One region of the Peribacillus sp. YIM B13481 genome, then DNA from elsewhere that is predicted to be linked to it. Evidence: riboswitches for the same ligand, from Rfam matches in the RefSeq annotation. Region 1 holds a riboswitch; the other holds the start of a gene.
What was found. Region 1 has a riboswitch for ZMP and ZTP ahead of ACFX4X_RS11795 (glutamate/serine transporter AimA). Riboswitches for the same ligand answer to the same signal wherever they lie in the genome.
Positions count from the first base shown of each region.

Region 1 (5,902 bases):
GTATTGTATGGATCATAGGTCGTTTTCACTTCTCGAAGCCGTTTGAAATTTTCTCCATAGTACGCAGTTGGCCAATCTTTGATGAGGGTATCCGGCCAATTCACATAGTCACCGGTCGTATACGGAGACAAGGCGTACTTAAGTTCCTTGATCCAATGAATGTTATGCCGCTCTTCTTCTGGATTAGTCCATGTAGCCAAATACTCCTGGGCGATTAAAGCATCCCGATAATAAAATGCCGTTTCCGTTGGTTCCGCACGGCCAGCCGCTCCTCCAAGGGATTGATGCCAAATGGCTGCATTTTCATTTGGAGCGTTTTCCAGAAAATGCTTCATCGTCAAGATTGCTCGCTGAGGAAAAGTTTTTTCAATGAAAGAACCTGACCTCTTACGATGGGCCGGTCGATTTCCACTCGGATCATTAAAGAATCTTACGGCTTCAATGTACGGGACTTCCTTTATCATGACATTTGTTGGTGAACCAGTTTTCGTCAAAGGTTTTAGAAGCTGCTTTAACCTATGTGACGTTCCAACAAATTCACCTTGAGCGATAATTTGGTTTACTTCCTTTGCCTTGAATTCAATTTCAGAAGTTAGACATTCATCAGCTTGAGGGGCCCAATCCTGCCAGGCATTAAACACCGCTTCGAAATCTTTCCACCCCCATGTGACGGAGAAAACCGATACCCTTGATACAGGGTGTACCCTGAAAGTAAGAGAAGTGACTATGCCAAAGTTTCCCCCTCCACCCCCGCAGCATGCCCAAAATAAATCACTATTAATTTTCCTATTTGCTTTAATGAGTTTGGCGCCCATCTTTCCACACGCCCTTACCATTTCTATTTCAACCAGATTGTCACAAGTAAGTCCAAAGCGCCTCGTTAACATCCCTATACCACCGCCAAGCGTAAGACCTACAAGACCTACACCGCTTTCGGTCCCAGCCGGAATCGTCGTTCCATACTTCCATAGCTTATTATATACTTGCCCTAAATCAGCTCCGGCTTCAATTTTTGCGATCATTTTTTCACGATTGACCTTGATCTTATACATTTCACTAATATCAATGATTAGACCGCCGTTCACTAATGAAAAGTTTTCATAACTATGCCTGCCGCTCCTAACCCGGAAAGGTGTATGATTTTCCCGGGCCCACTTCAGTGAATTCAACACATCATTGGTATTTTGACAAAACACAATGACCTTTGGGAATTTAGGAAAACTTAAGTTATTATTTATCCTGGCATGCTCATACTCGGCATCATTAGGTGTAACGATACGCCCGGTAAGCTTTGTTCTTTCCAAAATATAAACCCCTTTCTCAGATGATGTAGAGAATTATATATACTATGAAATTCTTTAGGAAAAGACACATTCTATAGGTGGAAGTGATTTAAAAACAATCCAATTCATACTTTTACCTCAACCTCCGCACTAAAAAGTAGGATATTTAGTTTTTCTATATGATAGAGCATACTTATCTCGCAAGATTTCATTATTTACTTGTGAATTCCACCAATTTACTCGCAAAGACTAAAAAACCCTTAAAACAAAATAACGTTACAATCGCCAGCACTTATTTTAAAATAAATAAAAAAACATGGTCATAAAATAACCATGTTTTCTTTATACTCATATAACTGTGTCTGCACAAAAAGTTATTTATTGATAAATTCTTTGTTGATTTTTTCAGCTTCATCCATGTATTCCGTTTTAATGCCGCTCTTAACTCCCCACCAAAAGAAGCCAAGTGCCAGACATGTAATGACCACCATATCCCAGCCAAATGTAAGAATATTTTTTCCGCCGAACTTCTCACTTCCAATATAAGAAATCAAAATCATACAACCTAAGTAAAGAAGCATCCAAACACCTGATAAAAATTGTTTTTTGAATCCATTCCATTTATTTTTAGCTTGATAATAAAAGTAAATAGGCAGTCCAATGGCAATGATGAAAGCGACTTCTCCTGTTAATGGCCAACGCGCCCAGTATAAAGTAAGCGATGCAAAAACAAATCCGCAAGGTGCAATAATAGAGGCACCTTTTAAGTGAAATGGACGGTTAAAATGTGAAGCGGTACGTCTTAATGTTGCCAATGCAACTGGCCCCATGATATACGAAATAAGTGTGGCAACTGAAATCACTTCTGCAAGTACGCCCCATCCGCGGAATAAAAATAAAAAGATAAAACATACACCTAAGTTTAATAACATCGCTGGACGCGGAACACCATAAAGTGGATGTAATGTACCAAAGATCCTCGGTAAGTACCCATTTTTCTGCATTCCATAAAGCATTCGCGAAGTTGTAGCTGTATAAGTGGCACCTGAACCAGACGGTGAAACAAACGCATCTACAAACAATACAATCGCTAACCAGTTAAGGCTTAGAGCAATTGCCAAATCTGCAAAAGGTGAATTAAAATTCAGATGACTCCATCCGTTCACGATCATTGACGGATCGACTACACCGATAAACACAACTTGTAACATAACGTATATAAAACCTGCAATTAGAATAGAGCCAATAACAGCAATAGGTATAGACTTATTCGGTGACTTCGCTTCACCTGCCATATTAACGGGACTTTGAAATCCGTTAAACGCAAACACTATACCAGAAGTAGCTACTGCTGTTAAAACGCTTGCCCAGCCATATGGTGCGATACCCTGAGAACTTGTAAAGTTTTCACCATGAAATCCAGCAAAAAATAACGATCCTGCCATTACACCTGGAACAATTAATTTAAAAATGGTAATAAATGAATTTGCCTTAGCAAAAAGGTTGACTGTCCAATAGTTGACGAAGAAATAGAACAATAGTAGTAAAGAAGCTATGAATAATCCTTTGGTCGTTAAGATATTGTTATCAACTAAAGAATGAGACCATCTGGCCCATTCCCAAGGCCACGTACTCATATATTGTACCGAAGCAATGGCCTCAACGGTAATAGTCGAAGCGATTGATATCCAGTTCGCCCACGCAGCTAAAAATCCAATAAAAGAGCCATGCGAATATTGAGGATACTTAACCATGCCTCCAGCTTCAGGAAACATTGCCCCAAGCTCTGCGTAAGATAATGCAATAAATAAAATTACCACCATACCGATAATCCAAGAAAAAATAGCTGCTGGTCCAGCAATCTGGGCAGCTTTCCACGCTCCGAACAACCAACCTGAGCCGATAATAGAACCAATACCTGTCATAGTTAAAGCAAAGGTCCCCATCTTTCTATGCATATTACTCATCTCTACCTACACCTCTTCCTAGGAAAATAAAAAACACTTGATCTATAAATCAAGTGTTTGCCCAGGCGCGCGGCTTATACTCTATATGCTCCCCCATGGTACTCCATGTTGCGCCAGTTACATATAGGAAAATAGTTTTTTTAAGTATATAAGATTATTTTAAATTCCACAACACTTAAAAAATATTTATATTTTTAAAATATTACCATTGATTTTTCGGAATTACCTATCAATATCCTTTTAAATTTGAAAAAATTAGGTGAATAAAGGTACAAAAAACAAACATTCGATTTTCAGAACATATGCTAAAACCTATAATCATTCCCCTTAAACATTATACTTAAAAATCTTAAATAGCCTATATGTGCAAAATGAACCGTTTATTTTTTACAAATTATATCCCAAAAACATTTACATAAAATTCATGCACCAGTTAGGAAAACCTTATTTTCTACCAAGGAAATACTTGAAATACTCCATACCTTTATTGAGAATTTTTTTCTACAATAACCAAAAAAAGTCATGCACAAGTTGGGAAAAAGCCTGAGGGATGAAGATTTCTCTTTATCTCTCTTTGTTTTATCCACAATTTATGCACAACTTTAATTAGTGTCTATTATATTTATACTAAGGGGAAACACACTCGGCAAAGCTCGAGTCATGAACGTAGATTAAACAAGATGATCTCCAAAAATCCTTATTATAGAAAAACTCGTATCACTCATCTTTTTATCAAAATGGCACGAGACTTCTTAACTGGAAATCTCATCATCGGATTTAGCATCCAATGGTATTCGTTTATCCATTTTCAGCATGTAATAACTTACTACGACCAATGCTAGGAAAACAATCCCGACAACCAAGGAAATCCTGGTACTTGGATTGATCCACATACCCACCAGCACCATCAGTAAAAAGGCAATTGTCGCATAATTACTGTAAGGGGCAAACGGCATTTTGAACGGATGTTTCTCCATTTCAGCAGCATTTACCTTTCTGAATTTAAGCTCACTGATAAGTATGACAAACCATGGAATCATTCCGGGTAAAACACTCGCACTGTACACATAAAGGAATAATTCCGGCGGTGCAAGGTAATTCAGGACAACCCCGATACCCAATCCTAATAGTACAGCGATCGTACAATATGCCGGCACTCCACTTTTAGATACTTTTGCAAAGATTTTAGGAGCTTGGCCATTCAATGCCAGTGTGTAAAGCATACGCCCTGCACTGAAGATCCCACTGTTGCATCCGGACATTGCCGCAGTGATTACGACAAAGTTAATGATGCCTGCAGCTGCTGTGATACCGATTTTAGCAAAGGTTGAAACGAATGGACTTCCGATGTCATCTAGTTTATCCCATGGATAAACCGTCACGATGACGAATATAGCGCCAATATAGAAAATTAAAATGCGCCATATGATTGATTGGATCGCTTTTGTTACGGTCTTCGTTGGATTCTTCGCTTCTCCGGCCGCGATGCCGATGAGCTCAACGCCTTGATAGGAAGCCACGACAAGGGAAAGCGCAAAGAAGAATCCTGTCCAGCCTCCAGTAAAGAAGCCGCCATTTGCCCAAAGATTCGATAATCCAATTGCGTCTCCGCCATTCCCTATTCCAAAGAAAATAAGGCCAAGGCCGGCAATGATCATCAATACAATCGTTATTATTTTTATAAGCGCAAACCAAAATTCAAATTCCCCGAAAGATTTTACGGAAATGAGGTTGGCTGCCCCCAAGATGATCATGGCGACCACACCTGGAATCCAAGCTGGTAACTCCGGGAACCAATACTGCATATACATTCCAACGGCGATGATTTCGGACATTCCTACGATTACCCATTGAAACCAATTGCTCCAAGCAGTCATATAACCTGCCAAAGGATGTATATAGCTGCTAGCAAAGGATGCAAAAGAACCCGTAGTCGGTTCTAAATATAGCATCTCCCCCATAGAACGCATGATGAAAAATATAAATATACCTGCGATGGCATATGCAAGCATTACAGAAGGCCCTGTCCATTTGATCGTGCTCGCCGATCCCATGAATAACCCGACCCCAATGGTTCCGCCCAAAGCTATCATTTGAATGTGACGTGCCTCCAGCCCTCTCTTTAATTCCTTGTTTGACATGATTAACTCCCCCAGATGCAATATTAGCAGCAATGCTCTTCCATCCTTACCGCCAATCGACTCTATTTATTATTGTGGTTAGAAATGCCTTATCGTAATCATATAAATAACACTTTAATTTTGTTTTCTTATCTTATAATAGTAAATACTCTGTAAAAACACAAATGTATTTTTCAAAAAAACAGTTGTCAAATATATCTTGACGATTTTTCCTATCTTAAAATACCTTTTCAAAAAAAGTGAATCAGTATTTTATAATAGTGATTACATAAAAAAAAGAGTAGAAAACAATCACTTCTGCTTTGAACCATTCAAAGTCTTTTCAAGTGAACGTTCAAAAAAATTAAAACCATTTCAATGTGTTATAAACCTCATATAAGACTGGCTAACTCCCAAAAAAAATTGTTGACCTTCAGAAAAATAGATGATAGAATTCCAATATTATTTTATAAGTATAATGAATGCTTCAGCAGTGGAAGATCACCGCAGACAGACATTTTTACACAACCGC
Region 1 is NZ_JBHZPE010000016.1:57,948-63,849, forward strand. It holds gene ACFX4X_RS11790 (FAD-binding oxidoreductase) at 1-1,304, opposite strand, end outside; gene ACFX4X_RS11795 (glutamate/serine transporter AimA) at 1,658-3,250, opposite strand; ZMP/ZTP riboswitch at 3,303-3,381, opposite strand; gene ACFX4X_RS11800 (amino acid permease) at 4,003-5,391, opposite strand.

Region 2 (5,902 bases), on a different contig from region 1:
CCTGTTAAAGATTTGGATGCCTCAATAGAATTTTTCACAAAGGTGGGCTTTAAGTTTAACGAGCAAATGACCAATGAAAATGCAACATGCATGGTTATCAGTGAGTCTATATATGTCATGTTATTGGTTGAAGATTACTTTAAAACGTTTACCAAGAAGGAAATCCCGAATCCAGCAGCAAGTACGGAAGCCATCGTGGCCCTATCGGTTAAAAGTAAGGAAGATGTGGATGAGGTCGTGAATCGGGCACTTGATGCTGGCGGAAGGCCTTTTAATGAAGCCATCGATCATGGTTTCATGTACGGTTGGAGTTTTCTGGATATCGATGGGCATTCTTGGGAAGTTTTTTACATGGACGAAAGCGGATTTAATCAAAATTAAATCAAACGCAAGGCACACTCCTCACTTAAGGGCTGTGTCTTTTTTTGAAGTCAACATGATTGCCTGCTAGAAGTAGGAACCCGTTAGTTGGAGTGTATAACATCATATTTAACAAGTAAGACAAAGCAGGGGAAGGTGAGAAGAACTGAAGTTCCCAACAAAATTCGGCACTGATATGAAGGATGAAGAATATGAAAACCCTTCCCACATAAAATGTGGGAAGGGATTTCTAGTTTATGGACACAGAACTTTGCACTATTATTCTATCGGTTTAATTCGAGAAGGATGACATAGAAAACTGCTAGAAATAAAAGGACCCTTCGCATCCAGCAGCATTCATCTTAAATGAAGTTTAATCATAACAATACAGGGCTAATATCTTTCCACTCATAAACCAATAGATTTAATTCAGCACCAGTCATTTTGATTTTTTCGGTTTTAAGCAATTCAGCACCAAAAGCCTCATAGAAAAATCGAGAGTTATTATCTTCAAGCACCTCAACAAAAATTGTATGGAAGCCCAGTTTTTTAAATATAAAAAATAATTCTTTGATGAGTTTCTTTCCAATCCCCATTCTTTGAAAATCTTCGAGGATATATATCGCAGTTAGATCACCCGAATCTTCAACTTTATTCGTTTCCCTTTTTCCTCCGCTTATAAATCCGACTATTTCTCCCTCGTTATTTTCTGCTACATAAACATGGTTTCTATCTTTAGATATATTCTCTATCCATACGTCTTTCCTTTTCCCATAAGACAGTTTATCTAAAAAATCACTTGGCATTATATTTTTATATGTGGTACGCCAGCAATCGACATGGACTATTGCTATACCCTCAGCATCAGCAACGTTTGCCTTTCTTATTAACAAATTGATTTCCCCCTTTACAGGTTAAATGAGAAACGCGGTTCAAATAGGTAAATTCAAATTTTTCACCATTGACGCACTGAATTCAGGAGTATGTTCCATATAAAAAGGATAACTATCACGAAGTATAAATAGTTTCTTAGAGTCATCTAAAAAAGTGTGATCCATTTGTTTTGTCAGTTCATCAATAAACCTTTTATCGGGTGTACCGAACGTCACCGCCATTTTTGGCGGTAAGGCCTTCATGGCAATAGGGATCCAAGGCCTTTGTTTTGAAACCACTATTGCATGTGCTGTTCCGCTAATTACGAAATTAAATATATCTTGATCTTGTTCCGTTTTCATACCAAGGTTACTTTTCAGCCAATCGCGTAAGCTTGGTACCGAATCCACAGGGAAGCCAATCTCTCTTAAATAAAGTGTTCTTAACATTCCGGATGCCTTCAGTTCATCTTCATTTACATAATCATGGGCAATGATTTCGAGAAGGTGGCCATCCCCATCACGAAAATATAGATTTTTTCTTCCGTTCGTTTCGTCGATATACTGACCATGTTCTTGTCTTAGGACCAATAATCCGGATTGTTGGATAAATGATGCCGCTTCATCAAATTGAGAATATGGGACTTGAAATGCAAAGTGTGCTGGAGAAATGGGCTCAAACGCTTCTTTAAAACTCAACGTAGTAAAGGGCGTCAGCTGAAACTGAATGAACTCTTTAGATTCTGATAGAATGGGGAGCTGCAGGCGGTTAGCGTAGCATTGCTTTACACCTTCAATAGATACTGTCAGTAATTCTAAATCTGCGAAATGAGTAATCAAAATTTTCACCCCTTATCTTCTAGTTTGCTATACCTCCTATTTTTTACTAATATTATCCATTTTGCAACTAACCTGCCCGAGTCCAAGAAATCAACAGGGCCTTCTTTTTATGAACATGGAATAATTGTTAATGATTACTATTATATGATACTATTGACCTAGTTTGTTTCGTGGGGGAAGGTGTAGGATGAAGCGGATTTTCCGTAATAAAATATTTTATTTACTAATCTTCTTGGTTACCTTGGGGATTGTGTTTATTTTTAATAATGACAATGAACCGACTGAGGAATTAACTGAAGATGAATTTTTCACAACTTTAGAGGATGGCAAAGTAACATATTTGGAGTTGGAGCCCCAAAAAAGAGTTTTTGAAATAAGCGGGCGGCTGAAAGGTTAGGAAAAGGATCAATATTTTATCGCCACTATCCCAAATAGTGAAATTTCGATGAATAGAATGAATGACGCTGCAGAAGAACATGATATAGAAAAAATTGTGGTCATGCCACAAGACACAGAGACAAGCGCATGGGTCAATTTTTTTTCAACGTCCATTCCGATCATGATCATTTTCACCCTATTTTTCGTTATTTTACTATTGGTCAAAAGAATGAACCATTCTAAATGATGAAAAAACTTGCTTTTCCAATTGGATGGTTTGTGTGTTGTTTGAAATGAAAGGGAAATCATTAGAGGAAATTGAAGAATACTGGCGTGAGCATGATTTGGCAAAGGCTATTAAACCTGCTTAAGTTGGCCATTCGCAAGCGGTCATGCTGAGTGTTGACTTCTTCCATATAAAACCTTTAAATTGATATTGAAATTTGCTGAATAATTTGATAGAATAAAATCAATCAAAAGACTATGTGCAACTGGCGAAACACGGATAACCGTGAGGGAACACATAGTGTCGTAGCCGTTCGCCTGGGCAGAGGTAAGGGATTTTATCCCTTGCCTCTTTCTGTTTATTAACAGAGGATAGTGAAGTTTTAAAGAATGCAGATTTTCATGGGCAAAAAATATTGTCAATATTTCGAAATTTGAAAAAAAACTATCATAATCAAAAGGGGACAAACAAGATGAGCACAATTCTTTTAGAAAAAGTGAAAACGATCAAAACGTTAAATAATATTGCTGAAAGCGGGCTAAATGTATTCAATAAAGGCGATTTTACGGTCGACAATGACAGTGAAAACCCTGATGCGATCGTTGTTCGCAGCTTTAACATGCATACAATGGAATTCGGAGATCAATTAAAAGCAATCGCAAGGGCAGGGGCGGGAGTCAATAATATTCCGGTCGACAAATGTACCGAGCAAGGAATCGTTGTTTTTAATACACCTGGTGCTAACGCTAACGCTGTAAAAGAAATGGTACTGACATCATTAATGGCTTCATCTCGTAACCTTTTTGCCGGTGTGGCATGGACAAAGACATTAGAAGGCGAAGGAGAACAAATTCCGAAGCTTGTAGAAGCAGGAAAGAAACAATTCGTTGGAAAAGAAATCAAGGGAAAAACTCTGGGTGTAATCGGCTTAGGTGCGATCGGTGCGCTTGTGGCGAATGATGCCCTGGATTTAGACATGGATGTAATTGGATTTGACCCGTTCATCTCTGTCGATACAGCTTGGAATTTATCTCGCAATGTACAGCGCGCCATGACGATTGAAGAGTTGTTTGCAGAATCTGATTACATTACTGTACACGTTCCATTAACGGATGACACAAGAGGAATGTTTAACCAAGAAACATTTGGCATCATGAAACCAGGCGTTCATATTTTGAACTTCTCACGCGGTGAGCTAGTGAATGAAAATGATATGGAAGCTGCACTTGAAAGCGGGAAAGTTGGCAAGTTCATTACAGACTTCCCGAATGAAAACGTGCTGAAAATGAAAAATGTCGTTCCAATTCCGCATCTTGGTGCCTCTACGCAAGAATCAGAGGAAAACTGTGCCATCATGGCAGCACGTCAGGTGAAAGGATTTTTAGAGACAGGGAACATCAAGAACTCAGTGAATTTCCCAAATACTTCCCTTCCTTTTACAGGAAATCGTCGTGTGGCAACATTCCATGAAAACGTTCCGAACATGGTTGGGCAAATCACACTGGCTGTATCAGGCTTTAATTTGAACATCGCTGATATGGTTAACAGAAGCCGTGGGGGATATGCGTATACGATCATCGACATTGACGGTGAAGTAAACGGCGATATCATTCCTAGCTTGGAAGAAAAAATCAAGCAAATCGAAGGCATCGTTACAACCCGTATTATTTAATTGAATCAGGAAGAAAGCATGAAGGAACGCCCTGATGCTTTCTTGCCCAAATGATAAATAGCAGTGCAAGCCTCAATTCCTTTAAGGAGTTGAGGCTTTTTAATTTGCATGGGTTTAGCGTTATAAAGGAATTGTTGGTAAGTTCAGTGTCTTCAAGATGCAATTCCTCCAGTTAATTCTCCTTAAACTCCCTTAATAAAAAATTAAGAAAAACTATTCATAATAAGTTTCACCAATATGAATAGGGAGTTAGTTAAAAAAAATCAAGGACAAACTACTTAGGGAGGATAAGATATGAAAAAGCTGATGTTCGTGAAGCTTGGATTAGATATTTTAATGGCCGTTACGTTCGTATTATTTTTCAATAAACAAGTATTAGGAGGATTAACGTTTCATGAAATTGCCGGGTTAGTAATTGCCGTATTATTTTTCATCCATGTGTTGCTCAATTGGCGATGGGTAAAAAAAGTCACGGTTAAATTGTTTGACCGCAAGCTACCTCTTAAAACAAAATTTGGTTATTTTTTAAACGTAATGTTATTAATTACAATGACCTTTATTATGATCAGTGGCATTTTTATTTCAAGAGTTGTATTCCCAAATATCAACGTTGGTAATGAACAATGGTTTAAAATTTCTCATATATCCATTTCGTTTTTAGTGCTTATTTTAGTTGCAGCTCATATTGGATTACATTGGAAATGGGTAATAAATGTTTTTAAAAATATGATGAAGTTCAGAACCCCCAAACCATTCATAGGGATTTTAGCAAGAGCAGCAACAATTGCTTTATTAGTGTTTGGGGGCTATCAAATGTACTCAACAAATTTCATCATGCAGCTGCAAGGAGTTGCGAACGTGTTTAATCTTTCTTCTTCACAAATGCCAGAAGGCGGCTTCGAAAGGGGAGAAAAACCGAACTTTCAAGAAGGGGACTTCAAAAGGGGAGAAAGACCAAACCCTCCGGAAGGCGGCTTCGAAGCGGGAGAAGGCCAATTTGAAAAACCAATGTCAGAAGGTAGCCTAAAAGGGGAAAAAGGCCAATTCGAGAGTTCGAATGCTTTAGGTGTTATCATAACGTATTTTGGCATTATGTCTGTATTTATAATTATCATTTATTATATGGAAAAATTTATAATGAGAAATAAAAGTAAAAAGAAAAAAACTAACTCCAGTAATGGGGATTTAACGAGTGTATAAAAAGCAATTCATACATAAACCGGATACTGCTTTTGTTCGTTATTACCTTTCGTTTTGTTCTCATCCTGCCTGAGGGAAAAACAAAAAGGGGAAATTTTACTTCTTCCTAAGCCTAGCTGGATTATCAAGAAGTACATACACTTTTGAAAGCCTATTTAAAAAATCACTAAAATTGGTAGGGAATATACTGGCTCAACTAATGTCCCTAAAAATTGTGACGATTCCGTTGATGCAGTATATTCGATGTTAAAAAGACTCCAACAGGAGGAAATTGCTCGGTATTGCCTACATTCCAAAATCCATAAATCGGGATAGGTATACCATTCTCTCCAATCATAAAAAAATAATAGCTAA
Region 2 is NZ_JBHZPE010000041.1:21,807-27,708, reverse strand. It holds gene ACFX4X_RS19440 (VOC family protein) at 1-381, shown strand, start outside; gene ACFX4X_RS19435 (GNAT family N-acetyltransferase) at 738-1,253, opposite strand; gene ACFX4X_RS19430 (VOC family protein) at 1,293-2,072, opposite strand; gene ACFX4X_RS19425 (ATP-dependent metallopeptidase FtsH/Yme1/Tma family protein) at 2,260-2,469, shown strand; gene ACFX4X_RS19420 (hypothetical protein) at 2,518-2,697, shown strand; ZMP/ZTP riboswitch at 2,928-3,006, shown strand; gene ACFX4X_RS19415 (phosphoglycerate dehydrogenase) at 3,149-4,348, shown strand; gene ACFX4X_RS19410 (DUF4405 domain-containing protein) at 4,643-5,548, shown strand.
Region 2: another riboswitch for ZMP and ZTP. It lies ahead of ACFX4X_RS19415 (phosphoglycerate dehydrogenase); the one in region 1 lies ahead of ACFX4X_RS11795 (glutamate/serine transporter AimA).